Regions from separate parts of the Rhizobium sp. BIGb0125 genome, predicted to be linked through region 2. Evidence: predicted binding sites of a transcription regulator. Region 2 holds the regulator's gene; each other region holds the start of a gene.

Region 1 (4,544 bases), 230 kb from region 2:
TGGCATGGGCATTTCGCGCGATGCAAACGGTACCTGATAACCCGGCACGGCGATGGCTTTGAGAATAGCGCGGCGGATCATTCGCTTGGTCTGTTCATCCAGATAAGCGAAGTTGTAACCGGCTAAATCATCCTTGAATGAAACTTCAGGCGGCATTGTGCGTTATCCCTTCATGTAAAAGGAGTACAAGCTCATGGATACTGGCATTCTGATTGGTTTGTTCTTTGCACTGTTCATTGCGCTGAACATCGTTTGTGCAGTTTGGTATGCGGAAAGCCTGCGTAGCAGGAACAAGCTCATTCAGCAGCATCGGCAATACTTCCCGTAATATTGGCCGCCACGCTGTTTTTTGACGCTTGATAGTCCGAGCGCATTTTTCGCACCAACGCGAGTTCCGCTTGAAAATCCACGTAATGCGGTAGCTTGAGGTGCTCTACAAAGCCGGTTGCCTGGACATTGTCCGCGTGGGAAATGACGAATTCCTCATCCTGAGCAGGGGCGGTGATATCCTCGCCAAATTCCTCGGCGCGAAGCGCGCGGTCCACCAGTGACATAGACATGGCTTTGCGTTCGCTCTGGCCGAACACCAGCCCATAACCGCGGGTAAACTGCGGTGGCGCCTTGGACGAACCCTTGAACTGGTTGACCATCTGGCATTCTGTGACGCGGATTTCTCCAAGCGAGACAGCAAAGCCCAATTCCGGCACGTCGATTTCCACTTCGACTTCGCCGATACGCACCTCACCCACAAATGGGTGGTTACGGCCGTAGCCACGCTGCGTGGAGTAGGCGAGTGCGAGCAGAAACCCCTCATCGCCACGTGCCAGCGATTGCAAACGCACGTCGCGCGGCATCGGGAACTCCATCGGCTCGCGCGTCAGGTCGCCAGCCTTATGATCCAAGGACATTTCGCCATCGGTTTCAATCAGGCCTTCGGCTGCCAGAATGTCGGACACTTTGGAAACAGGGTCGATGCCATTGCTTTCGAGCGCCGCTTCTTCAACAAAGCCGTCTTCCAGCAGCGATGGGTCAAGCAGACGGTGCGTATAGTCGAAGGTTGGGCCAAGCAACTGACCACCGGGCAAATCCTTATAGGTGGCGGAAACGCGGCGTTCGACCCGCATAGTGCCCGTCTCAATCGGCTTTGATGTGCCGAAGCGCGGTAGTGTCGTGCGGTAAGCGCGCAGCAGGAAGATCGCCTCGATCATGTCGCCGCGCGATTGTTTGATGGCCAGTGCTGCAAGTGCAGTATCGTGAAGCGAAGCTTCGGCCATAACGCGGTCAACCGCGAGGCCAAGCTGCGCAACGATCTGCTCAATGGTCAATGCTGGCAAGGAACGGTCGCCGCGACGACGGTCGGCCAGCAGACGATGGGCATTGGCAATGGCGGTCTCTCCGCCTTTGACGGCAACATACATCGATCAATTCTCCATCAGGTCTATGCGCGTGCTGCGCGGCAGGCAGAGGAAACTGTCACCACTTGTCAGGATGACATCGATACCGCGTGGAAAGGCCAGTCGGTTTTCCGCCCACATATGCAGAAACGCCTGCGGCAATCCTTGCGGTGCAATCTGGCGCTCGTCGCGAATACCGGGACCGGTCAACCGAAAAGGTGAACCACCGATAAGCGCTGCAACCTCGATCAACACTGTCGTCGAGCGGTCCGGATATTCCTGCGTGCCGACTGAAAACAAGCCAAGCGAGGTCAGGGCCGCGCCAGCTTCAAGCACCGCGAAACGGGCTCCACTTTTGTCGGTTTCCAGTTCGGCACCGGTATGGAAGGAAAGCCAGCCTGGAACGCCTGACTTGGCCAGCTCACCGTTCATCCAGAATGGCGTGTCGTGGTCGCAAAGCGTCAGCAACACGGCACCTGCGGCCTTGCCCAGCGGTGCTGGCGGTTTGACACGGGCGTCAGCCACATGAATGGTTCCGGGCTGCGCCATACCATCCATCAACTTGCGAAACACGCCCTGGGATTCAAAAACGGGATCGGCAAAACCGCCCGACAAAATATCGCCCTTGTGGTCCATCAGTCGTCTCCCCGAACCATGGTGAAGAAATTGACGCGCGTTGCCGCGGTCTCCTGTTTCTTTTGGTTGGCGGTGGCCTGAAGGCGCTGTTCAACCGGCGACAGCAGATTGGCTTCAATCATGTCCCGCGTTGCCGGTTCCTGCCAAAGGGCGTCGAAGATCGCGGAAACCCAGGCCTTCTTTTTGTTGGTGCCAAGTGCATGTGCGTGACCGACCGTGCCGGAGGCCAGGCGGATCGTGGCACGTGTCATGGTTGCTTCACCAAGGTTGAATGCATCGCCACCGCCACCAATGCGGCCGCGTACCATGACGAGGCCGGTTTCCGGCCCACGCACCTTTTCAGCTTCGGGCGACTGTTCCAGTCCGCCCCACACGCTCATCAGTTCTTCCATGCTGGCGCGTGCAAGCAGGGCTGCGACCCGCTGACGACCTTCAATCGATGGTATGTTCTTTGTTTGCATCTTATCCTCAAATGTCTATTGATATAGACAACCATACAAGATAGGATATTGCTATCCGAATGACATGACAAGCGTGTGACATATGACTGTAACGGCCTCGATGGGCGCCAATGTGCGCAGGAAAAACGGCGTCGCTCTCTGGCGGCAGATTGCCGACCGCATTCGGCAATCTATTCTGGCCGGTGAGTATGATGAAGCTGGCATGCTTCCTCCCGAAATGGTGCTGTCTGAAACCTTCAACGTCAACCGGCACACGGTGCGTAGCGCCATCTCGGCCTTGGCGGATGAGGGGATCGTTCAGCCACTGCAAGGTCGTGGCACGATGATTGTGCGCAAGGATCGGCTGAGTTTCCCGATTTCAAAACGAACCCGCTTTTCCGAAGGGGTTGGCGACCAGGTTCGCGAAATGCAGGGGCTGCTGTTGTCGTCATCAATTGAGACGGCACCAATCGAAGTCGCCCGACAACTGGGACTGGTGCAGGGTGCGACCGTCATCTGTCTCGAACTTTTGCGCAAGGCCGACCGTCGCCCGGTATCACGTTCCACCACCTGGTTTCCTGCCGACCGGTTTGAGGGCATTGCTGCAGCCTACGAAAAAAGCGGATCGATTACTGCAGCTTTCAAGGCGGTGGGCCTCAATGACTATATGCGCGCCTCGACAAAGATTTCTGCCATGCATGCCGGCGCCGATGATCTCGCAGCACTTGAGCTTTCACCGGGGGCAATCCTTCTGGTGACGCATGCGCTGAACACCGATCTGGATGGTAAACCGGTGCAATACGCCATCAGCCGTTTTCCGGCAGACACGGTGGAATTCCGGATGGAGAACTGATCTTCAGGACGGATCCATTCAACGATGTCACATAAAAAAGGCCGGAGCGTAAAACGCTCCGACCTTTTCAATTTAGGTGCTGCCAAGACTTAATGCGCGGCGGACATGTCGCCGAGAACGTCCTTGGAGATAACGGTGGAATCCGCTTTCAGCTTGTAAACCATCGGCACACCGGTCGCGAGGTTGAGCTTGAGGATCTCTTCCTTGCTCAGGCGGTCCAGAACCATCACCAGCGAACGCAGCGAATTGCCGTGAGCGGCAACCAGTACGTTTTCACCACGCAGCACGCGCGGCAGAATTTCGGTGAGGTAATAAGGCCAGACGCGCGCACCCGTGTCGCGCAGGCTTTCGCCGCCCGGAGGTGGTACGTCATAGGAACGGCGCCAGATGTGAACCTGTTCTTCGCCCCACTTTTCGCGGGCGTCGTCCTTGTTCAGGCCCGAGAGATCGCCGTAGTCGCGCTCGTTCAGCGCCTGATCGCGGATCGTTGTCAGGTCAGGCTGGCCAACATTGTTGAGAACGATCTGGCAGGTCTTCTGCGCACGGGTCAGGTCCGACGTAAAAGCGATGTCGAACTTGATGCCGTAATCAGCCAGTGCCTTACCGCCTGCATTGGCTTCCTGCACGCCAAGCTCGGTCAGGTCGGGGTCACGCCAGCCGGTGAAAAGGTTCTTCAGGTTCCAGTCGCTCTGGCCGTGGCGAACAAGCACGAGAGTTCCGCTCATAGTCAATTCCCTCCGTAAAAATGAAAATTATCAGGCTTCCGACAGCCCCAAAACATCGAGCATTGAATAAAGACCGGGCTTCTGGCCACGTGCCCATATGGCTGCTGCCAGTGCGCCGCGTGCAAAAATCGACCGGTCGCCGGCATAATGCGACAGCGTTACACGCTCGCCTTCGCCAGCAAAAATCACTGAGTGGTCGCCAATAACCGAACCGCCGCGCAGCGCTGCAAAACCGATCGTGCCTTCGACGCGTGCGCCGGTATGCCCATCACGCACCCGCACCGACGATGATGCCAGATCGATCCCACGACCTATTGCTGCTTCATTACCCAGAAGCAATGCGGTGCCGGATGGTGCGTCAACCTTGTGTTTGTGGTGCATTTCAACCACCTCAATGTCCCACGCATTGGCAGGCAAAGCCTTTGCCGTCTGGCGGGCCAGCACACCGAGAAGATTAACACCAAGGCTCATATTGCCTGACTTGACGACGCGGGCA
Region 2 (4,544 bases):
GAAACCGCACCGCTGCTTCTCATCGGCATGGTGGCCTTCGTTGCCAACTACCCGACCACACCAATGGACCCTGCTACTGCCTTGCCAGTCCAGATCTACATGTGGGCAAATGAAGCAGAACGCGCTTTCGTAGAGCGTACATCGGGAGCAATCATCATATTGCTTCTGTTCCTGATTGTTATGAATGTAGGCGCAATCCTTCTGCGTCGACGTTTCGAACGGCGCTGGTAAAAGGAGCTTGAAGCAGATGAACATGATGTCGGAAGCAGCAGTTGAAAAGGCGCTGGACAAGAAAATGAATGATGTTTCGCTTAAGATGATCGGCAAGGACGTTTCGGTTTATTACGGTGAAAAGCGTGCGCTTTTCGACGTGAACCTCAACGTTCGCGAAAACACCGTAACGGCGCTGATCGGCCCATCGGGTTGTGGTAAGTCCACATTCCTGCGCACATTGAACCGCATGAATGACACCATTGATGGTTGCCGCGTTACCGGCAAGATCACCCTCGATACGGATGATATCTACGATCCGGCCATCGACGTGGTGGAACTGCGTGCCCGCGTCGGCATGGTGTTCCAGAAGCCAAACCCGTTCCCGAAGACGATCTATGAGAACATCTCTTACGGCCCACGTATTCACGGCCTGGCAAAGTCGCGTGCGGACATGGACCAGATTGTTGAATCCAGCCTTCACAAAGCCGGTCTCTGGAACGAAGTAAAGGATCGCCTGCATGAATCTGGTACCGGTCTTTCCGGTGGTCAGCAGCAGCGCCTCTGCATCGCCCGTGCGGTTGCCGTTAGCCCGGAAGTCATCCTGATGGATGAGCCTTGCTCGGCTCTGGATCCGATTGCAACGGCACGTGTGGAAGAACTGATCCACGAACTGCGCACCAACTACACGATCGTCATCGTGACGCACTCGATGCAGCAGGCAGCTCGCGTTTCGCAGCGCACGGCGATGTTCCACCTCGGCCATCTTGTCGAAGAAAACGACACTGACAAGATGTTCACCAATCCAGACGACCAGCGCACGCAGGATTACATCATGGGACGCTTCGGCTAATCTTGGAGTAATCGCCCGCTGTTAACGTGAAAGAATTGTGCCGGAGCGACTTGGAGCCATTTAGCTTCGTCTCGCGTCCTTGCAGAAGCCGGAGACTTTGAAATGACATCGACACATTCGCATATCTTGTCTGCTTATGACGATGAGCTGAAATTCCTGACACGCCGCATCTCTGAGATGGGTGGTCTTGCAGAACAAATGTGCGCGGATGCAGTTCGCGCATTGGTCAACTCCGATGCGGCTTTGGCCCAGAAGGTCATTTCAGAAGACGTCGTACTTGACCACGCGGAACGCGAAATTGGTGACAAGGCAATTGTGACCATTGCCAAGCGTCAGCCAATGGCGGCCGACCTGCGCGAAATCATCGGTTCCCTGCGTATTGCAAGCGACCTGGAGCGCGTTGGCGACCTTGGCAAGAACACTGCCAAGCGCGTAATCGCTGTTCAGGGCACGGGCGTACCACGCAAGCTGGCACGCGGCTTGGAGCACCTGTCCGAGCTGGCACTGGTTCAGCTCAAGGAAGTGCTTGATGTTTACGCAACGCGTTCTGCCGAGAAGGCCAATGCCATCCGTGAGCGTGATGAAGAAATCGACGCTATGTATACCTCGCTGTTCCGCGAACTGCTGACATACATGATGGAAGATCCGCGCAACATCACCACCTGCACGCATTTGCTGTTCTGCGCCAAGAACATCGAACGTATCGGTGACCACGCAACCAATATCGCCGAAACCATCTATTACATGGCAACAGGCAGCCAGCTTGAAGGTGATCGTCCGAAGGACGACAGCTCCAACACGCTCGGTGCTGTAACCGAATAATAGATAGACGGACTTGAGCGGAGTACAGCCATGTTGCCGAAGATCGCAGTCGTAGAAGATGAAGAAGCCCTGAGCGTTCTGCTGCGTTACAATCTAGAAGCCGAAGGCTACGAAGTCGACACGATCACCCGTGGAGACGAAGCAGAAATTCGTTTGCAGGAACGGGTTCCTGACCTTCTGTTGCTGGACTGGATGCTGCCGGGTGTTTCCGGCATCGAACTGTGCCGGCGCCTCAGAATGCGGCCTGAAACAGAACGCCTGCCGATTATCATGCTGACGGCGCGTGGTGAAGAAAGTGAACGCGTTCGCGGTCTCGCCACCGGAGCGGATGACTATGTCGTCAAGCCGTTCTCCACGCCAGAATTGATGGCACGTGTGAAAGCCATGCTGCGCCGTGCGAAGCCCGAGGTGCTGTCTTCGGTGCTGAAATGCGGTGATATCGAGCTTGATCGTGAAACGCACCGCGTTCACCGTAAAAGCCGTGAAGTGCGCCTTGGGCCAACCGAGTTCCGCCTGCTGGAGTTCCTGATGTCCTCACCGGGACGCGTGTTCTCACGTTCGCAGCTGCTCGACGGTGTCTGGGGGCATGATATCTACGTCGACGAGCGTACTGTCGACGTGCATGTCGGACGTCTGCGCAAGGCGCTAAACTTCTCCAATATGCAGGATGTCATTCGCACAGTTCGTGGTGCGGGTTATTCGATGGAAGCCTGATCCGGCTTTTCATCATATAAAAACATCAAAGGCGCGGCTCATAGTCGCGCTTTTTGTTTTTGGGAGAGCTTTCACTACCCATGAGCTTGCAACTCATCGCTGCTACCGTCCTTCGATATGAGGACTTGGCATCCCCGCTTTGGGGCAAAATTGGCCTGAAAACTTGCGGTTTCAGACACGCCCAATCCGACGAGTAAAACTGCGTGCTCGAACTGGTCGAAATCTATCATTTTCGGACAGGCTGTGAGGAGTAATTAAGGCCCTAAACGCAAAAAAGCTCCGGAGACCGGAGCTTTTTTGCAGGCTGATTTAGATAACTAAATCAAGAAATTGGTGCCCAGAAGAGGACTCGAACCTCCACACCCTTGCGAGTACCAGCACCTGAAGCTGGCGCGTCTACCAATTCCGCCATCTGGGCGACGGAGAGCGATGTACGGCGAGCAGCGCTCTATGTCAACGGACTTTTTTATTTTTTATGACAAATTGTTTTCAGTCATACAGATTGGCGATTCAACTAATTGAAAATAAATAGTATTTTTACGTGAAATTTTCCGCGCATGGTTTTGCACAGCCTCTAAGCCCTTGTTTTATGCGGATTCTGCGTTTTGTCTGATTTGCCAAGGTGCTGGTTTTGCGTGGCACCAATTCCGTCACATATCAGAGCCTTAAAATCAGGCTGGCCTGTATCGATACAGGAATCTCTGGTTGTGACAGAATAAATCATATCTTTACGTAATAAGGGGGCTTCCGCCTTTGCCTCTCGTGATGCTAAGACAGCTTTTCGGTTAAAGCGCCCGTTATTTTGGCAATGGGGGCAGCGAGGCTGGAACAGCAAAACGGAAACTGCCTTGTGAAGCTCTTCCCGTGTTGTGGCTCCGGCATCGGAACAGACTGAAATTACGATAATGACTCAACCATTCCCGCCTGTTGGCACAAGCGGGAACATAAAAGTGGGAGCTATACATGAATTCCAAAATTGGCCTCATTGCGGCAGCATTGCTGTCTGCAACATGCTTCGCCAATGTAGCAAGCGCGAAAACCTTCGTTTATTGCTCCGAAGGTTCTCCAGAAGGTTTTGACCCGGGCCTCTACACCGCCGGCACCACCTTTGACGCCGCTGCGCACACTGTTTACAGCCGCCTGCTCGAATTCGAGCCCGGCACAACCAAGCCAGTTGCTGGTCTCGCTGAAAGCTGGGAAGTTTCGGAAGACGGCACGGTTTACACCTTCAAGCTGCGTCCGGGCGTAAAGTTCCAGACCACAGACTTCTTCACGCCAAGCCGTGAACTGAACGCCGATGACGTTGTTTTCTCCATCGAGCGCCAGATCAAGACCGACAACCCATGGCACCAGTATGTACCTGGTACGTCCTGGGAATATGCTGCCGGCATGGGCTTCCCGGAGTTGATCAAGTCCGTTGAAAAAGTCGACGACATGACGGTCAAGATCACCCTCAACCGTCCTGAAGCACCTTTCCTGGCAAACCTTGCGATGCCATTCGCTTCGATCGTTTCGAAGGAATACACCGACAAGCTCGCTGCTGACGGCACCAAGGAACAGCTGAACCAGAAGCCTGTTGGCACCGGTCCGTTCGCATTCGTCGGTTACCAGCAGGATGCCGTTATCCGTTACAAGGCTAACAAGGAATACTGGGGCGGCGCGCCTAAGGTAGACGATCTCGTATTCGCGATCACCACCGACGCTGCTGTTCGTTACCAGAAGCTCAAGGCTGGCGAATGCCACCTGATGCCGTTCCCGAACGCTGCTGACGTACAGTCCATGAAGGCTGATCCAAACCTGCAGGTTATGGAACAGGAAGGCCTGAACGTTGCTTATCTCGCCTACAACACAACGCAGGCTCCGTTCGACAAGGTCGAAGTCCGCAAGGCGCTCAACAAGGCTATCAACAAGCCAGCTATCGTTGACGCAGTGTTCCAGGGCATGG
Region 3 (4,544 bases), on a different contig from region 2:
TTTCCTTTCCAGGTGGGGGATTAGTGCGCCTGCGCCAGAGCATAGGGTGATGGAACATCGCGCCCGGCGTTCTGTGTGGTGAAGGATGCGGCAAGCAGCGCCAGCCCTATGATGGCAGGCAGAGCACCTGCGGGCTTTCGAACCCCGATATGGGCCAGCCCGGACAGTAGAAGGTGAAACAGCATCCCGGCATAGGCCAGATCGCTCACGCCAACATTGAAGCGGGACAGGATAGCCACGACAGCGGCGAGCTTCACGACCGTTAAAATATGGACGAGATAGGTTGGGTAACCGAACCCGGCAATTGTCTGCCGGACCCATTCTGTCTTTGCGACATAGGTTATGGCAGAGGCCAGATAGAGCGCGACCAGCAGGGTCGTTGCGGCCCAGTAAATATAGAATTCAGACATGAGATATCCCTTGCCGCCGAATGACTTCGGCAGATTGCTCCATTCAAGATTTTCAGTGTTCCGGATTAGCGACTGCTGATTATCCGGTGTTCGCATTGAAAATGTGGTATTAGATGAATCTTCGCAAGTAGGATGAATTTCGCGTGGTAAGTATGGAAAACCAGACTAATGGGCCGGACGGCGCAAATATGCACGAAGAAATGCGGCGTGCATTCGCGTTGCTTTCGGGGAAATGGAAACTCGAAATCATGTGGCTTCTCAACCAGCGCATTTATCGGTTCAACGAGCTGCGCAAAGCCATTCCTGGCATCACCCAGCATATGTTGACCGCCCAATTGCGGGAGCTTGAGTTGGACGGTTTGGTTTCCCGCACGGTCTATGCCGAGGTCCCGCCTCGCGTGGAGTACGAGATAACTGCGAAAGCCAGAGGCCTCGGTCCGACAATGGAAGCGTTGACGGCCTGGTGGAATGAATATGGAAAAAGCGTCCCGGAAAAAGTGGCACGTGGACGCAAAGTAACGCCGAAAAAGTAGCTGGGTTGCCGCCAAACACTGGAGGCAACCGCTATTTTTCGGATGACAGCCTGAGATGAAATGCACGCCGCAGAGAGGCGCTTGTCACTCTGTCACGTCAGGCAGCGCGCATCGGGAACGGCGGCAGAGCGATCTGCTCTTCCTGCTCGATGTTTTCAGGGTTTTCTTCTGCCTGCATCCAGGTGATCAGTTCAAAGCTGCCATCTTCATTTTCGGCAATTGCCGTACAGCTTTCCACCCAGTCTCCGGTGTTGATGTAACGGATACCGTCCATCTCGCTGATCACGGCGTGGTGGATATGACCACAGATAACGCCATCCACATCGTTACGCTTGGCTTCGTCCACCACAACGCGCTGGAACTCGCCAATGAAGTTGACGGCATGTTTGACCTGCAGCTTTGCCCAGGCCGAGAACGACCAGTATGGCAGGCCGATACGGCGACGAACGGCTGCCAGTATCACATTGATGGCAATCGCCGCATCATAGGCCCAGTCACCGAGGTAAGCGAGCAGCCGGGCATTACGCACGACCACGTCAAACTCATCGCCGTGGATGATCAGGTATTTCTTGCCGTCTGCCGCTTCATGCACCATGCGTTCGGCGACTTCGATACCGCCGAAGTGCGAACCGGGAAACTCTCTGAGGAACTCATCATGGTTGCCGGGAATATAGATGATCCGGGCACCCTTGCGCGCCTTGCGCAGCAGTTTCTGTACAACATCATTGCAGCCTTGCGGCCAGTACCAGTTGCGGCGCAAACGCCAGCCGTCAATGATGTCTCCCACCAGAATAATCGTGTCAGCATCATGATGACGCAAGAAATCTAGGAGGTAGTCGGTTTTGGCGGCCTTGGAGCCAAGGTGCACGTCCGAGATAAATAAGGTTCTGAAATGTCTGGTTTCCATTTGCCGGGCCACGGAATTCATCCCCCTGTCTTGGCAATCAAACTACATACTCCAGAACCAGAGTCGTGTTTCAGCATCATGACAAAGGACTATTTTCTGCCGCAAAACCCTCTTCACCCACACTCATTTTGACACGAATCAATCAAATAACGGCTGTACCATGGGGCTGATTGATGTATTCAGAAGCCCAACGAAAACATTTGAAAAAAGCGGTGCAGGAATGAATTCGCAGGATAAAAACAAAACTCAACCCAAACCAGCAAGTGCTGACCTGGACGAACAGGCGCTCTTTTTCCACCGCTATCCGCGCCCCGGCAAACTCGAAATTCAACCGACCAAGCCGCTCGGCAACCAGCGCGACCTGGCACTGGCCTATTCGCCGGGTGTTGCAGCACCTTGCCTTGCCATTCACGAAAACCCAGAAACAGCCGCCGAATATACGGCGCGCGCCAATCTGGTAGCGGTTATTTCCAACGGAACGGCTGTACTTGGCCTTGGCAATATCGGTCCGCTGGCCTCCAAGCCAGTGATGGAAGGCAAGGCCGTCCTGTTCAAGAAATTCGCTGGCATCGACGTTTTCGACATCGAAATCGACGCGCCCGGCATCAACGACATGGTCTCGACCATCTCGGCGCTGGAGCCGACCTTTGGCGGCATCAACCTTGAAGACATCAAGGCGCCTGAATGTTTCGAAGTCGAGCGCCAGCTGCGCGAGAAGATGAACATTCCAGTATTCCACGACGACCAGCATGGCACCGCCATCATCGTGGCTGCCGCCGTGATGAACGGCCTGGAACTGGCCGGCAAGTCGCTTGGCAATGTCAAGATCGTCACGTCAGGCGCCGGTGCGGCAGCCCTTGCCTGCCTTAACCTGCTGGTATCGCTGGGCGCCAAGAAGGAAAACATCTGGGTTCACGACATTGAAGGCCTCGTTTATGACGGCCGCAATACCCTGATGGACGAGTGGAAAGAAATCTACGCCCAGAAGAGCGACAAGCGCGTTCTGGCCGAATCCATCGATGGCGCAGATGTCTTCCTCGGCCTGTCGGCGGCTGGCGTCCTGAAGCCTGAGCTTCTGGTACAGATGGCTGAAAAGCCGCTTATTCTGGCACTTGCCAACCCGAACCCGGAAATCATGCCGGAAGTTGCGCGTGCAGCCCGTCCTGATGCGATGATCTGCACCGGCCGTTCCGACTTCCCGAACCAGGTGAACAACGTTCTCTGCTTCCCATACATCTTCCGCGGCGCGCTGGATTGTGGTGCGACCACCATCAACGAAGAAATGAAGATGGCGGCCGTCAAGGCAATTGCCGAACTGGCGCGTGAAGAAATCTCAGAAGTGGCTGCGAAAGCCTATTCCGGTGACACGCCGCTGTTTGGACCGACCTACCTCATTCCATCGCCATTCGACCCGCGCCTTATCCTGCGCATTGCACCGGCCGTTGCCCGTGCGGCGGCAGCCAGCGGCGTTGCATCGCGTCCGATCACCGATTTCGACGCCTATCTCGACCAGTTGAACCGTTTCGTCTGGCGCTCCGGCTTTGTGATGAAGCCAATCTTTGCCGCTGCGAAATCGGCTGAGAAGAAGCGCATCATCTTCTCGGAAGGTGAAGACGAGCGTGTGCTGCGTGCAGCCCAGGTTCTGCTGGAAGAAGGCACCGGCGTACCGATCCTGATTGGTCGTCCACAGATCATCGAATCCCGCCTCAAGCGTTTCGGTCTGCGCATTCGTCCACATGCGGACTTTGCCGTGGTCAATCCGGAAGACGATCCACGTTACCGCGAATATGTCGATGATTACTTCGCGCTGGTTGGCCGCATGGGTATCAACCCGGAAGCTGCCCGCACCATCGTTCGTACCAACACCACCGTCATCGGTGCGCTGTCGGTCAAGCGTGGTGAAGCAGACGCGCTGATCTGCGGTCTAGAAGGCCGTTTTGACCGTCACCTGCGTGACGTCAACCAGATCATTGGCAAGAAAAAAGACGTACGTGCATTCTCGGGCCTCAGCCTGATCATCTCGCAGCGTGGCGCAACCTTCTTCACCGATACGTTTGTGACCTACAATCCAACCGCAGAAGAAGTTGCGGAAAGCACCATTCTGGCCGCTCAGGAAATCCGCCGCTTCGGCATTACGCCAAAGGCCGCGCTGATCAGCCACTCGAACTTCGGTTCGCGTGATTCGGAAAGCGCCCGCAAGATGCGTGACGCCTTGCAGATCGTGCGTGACACTGCACCAGATCTCGAAGTCGACGGCGAAATGCAGGGAGGTTCTGCCCTGACGGAAAGCCTGCGCAAGCGCGCCATGCCTGACAGCACGCTGTCTGGCGAAGCAAACCTGCTGGTGTTCCCGAACCTTGACGCGGCGAATATTTCGCTCGGTCTGGTCCGCACGATGACGGATGCGCTGCATGTTGGCCCGATCCTGCTCGGCACCGCCCTGCCCGCACATATTCTGTCGCCAACCGTGACATCGCGCGGCGTGGTCAACATGGCAGCCCTGGCTGTCGTGGAAGCCTCGCATCCGTAATGGTGCCCTAAAGCTGCGTTAACGCAGTTTTGAATTGCCGATTGCCGCAACTGCCTCATTTATATGATAACAATCTGATGAATGAGGCGCTTGCGGCATATCTTTTTCCATCCTTTTTGTTTGGATGTCCGCAGACGCGAAGCCGAAAACGCAACCACATCGGA

Evidence for each region. Region 2 encodes PhoB, which activates phosphate uptake and scavenging genes when phosphate is short. Its sites were predicted from a motif close to TGTCATNNANCTGTCAT; they were not measured.
Region 1: the regulator PhoB is predicted to act here: its motif matches at 2,556-2,572, upstream of phnF (phosphonate metabolism transcriptional regulator PhnF).
Region 3: the regulator PhoB is predicted to act here: its motif matches at 1,918-1,934, upstream of M2418_RS04120 (UDP-2,3-diacylglucosamine diphosphatase).

What each region holds. Positions count from the first base shown of each region.
Region 1 covers NZ_JANUDV010000005.1:213,969-218,512, reverse strand. The annotation lists gene M2418_RS15425 (alpha-D-ribose 1-methylphosphonate 5-phosphate C-P-lyase PhnJ) at 1-156, opposite strand, end outside; gene M2418_RS15420 (carbon-phosphorus lyase complex subunit PhnI) at 297-1,418, opposite strand; gene phnH (phosphonate C-P lyase system protein PhnH) at 1,422-2,030, opposite strand; gene phnG (phosphonate C-P lyase system protein PhnG) at 2,030-2,491, opposite strand; gene phnF (phosphonate metabolism transcriptional regulator PhnF) at 2,592-3,323, shown strand; gene M2418_RS15400 (2,3-bisphosphoglycerate-dependent phosphoglycerate mutase) at 3,413-4,048, opposite strand; gene dapB (4-hydroxy-tetrahydrodipicolinate reductase) at 4,079-4,544, opposite strand, start outside.
Region 2 covers NZ_JANUDV010000005.1:441,499-446,042, reverse strand. The annotation lists gene pstA (phosphate ABC transporter permease PstA) at 1-231, shown strand, start outside; gene pstB (phosphate ABC transporter ATP-binding protein PstB) at 248-1,063, shown strand; gene phoU (phosphate signaling complex protein PhoU) at 1,166-1,885, shown strand; gene phoB (phosphate regulon transcriptional regulator PhoB) at 1,916-2,599, shown strand; tRNA gene M2418_RS16475 (tRNA-Leu) at 2,931-3,017, opposite strand; gene M2418_RS16470 (ABC transporter substrate-binding protein) at 3,563-4,544, shown strand, end outside.
Region 3 covers NZ_JANUDV010000002.1:10,957-15,500, forward strand. The annotation lists gene M2418_RS04110 (DoxX family protein) at 21-410, opposite strand; gene M2418_RS04115 (helix-turn-helix domain-containing protein) at 563-943, shown strand; gene M2418_RS04120 (UDP-2,3-diacylglucosamine diphosphatase) at 1,041-1,871, opposite strand; gene M2418_RS04125 (NADP-dependent malic enzyme) at 2,071-4,380, shown strand.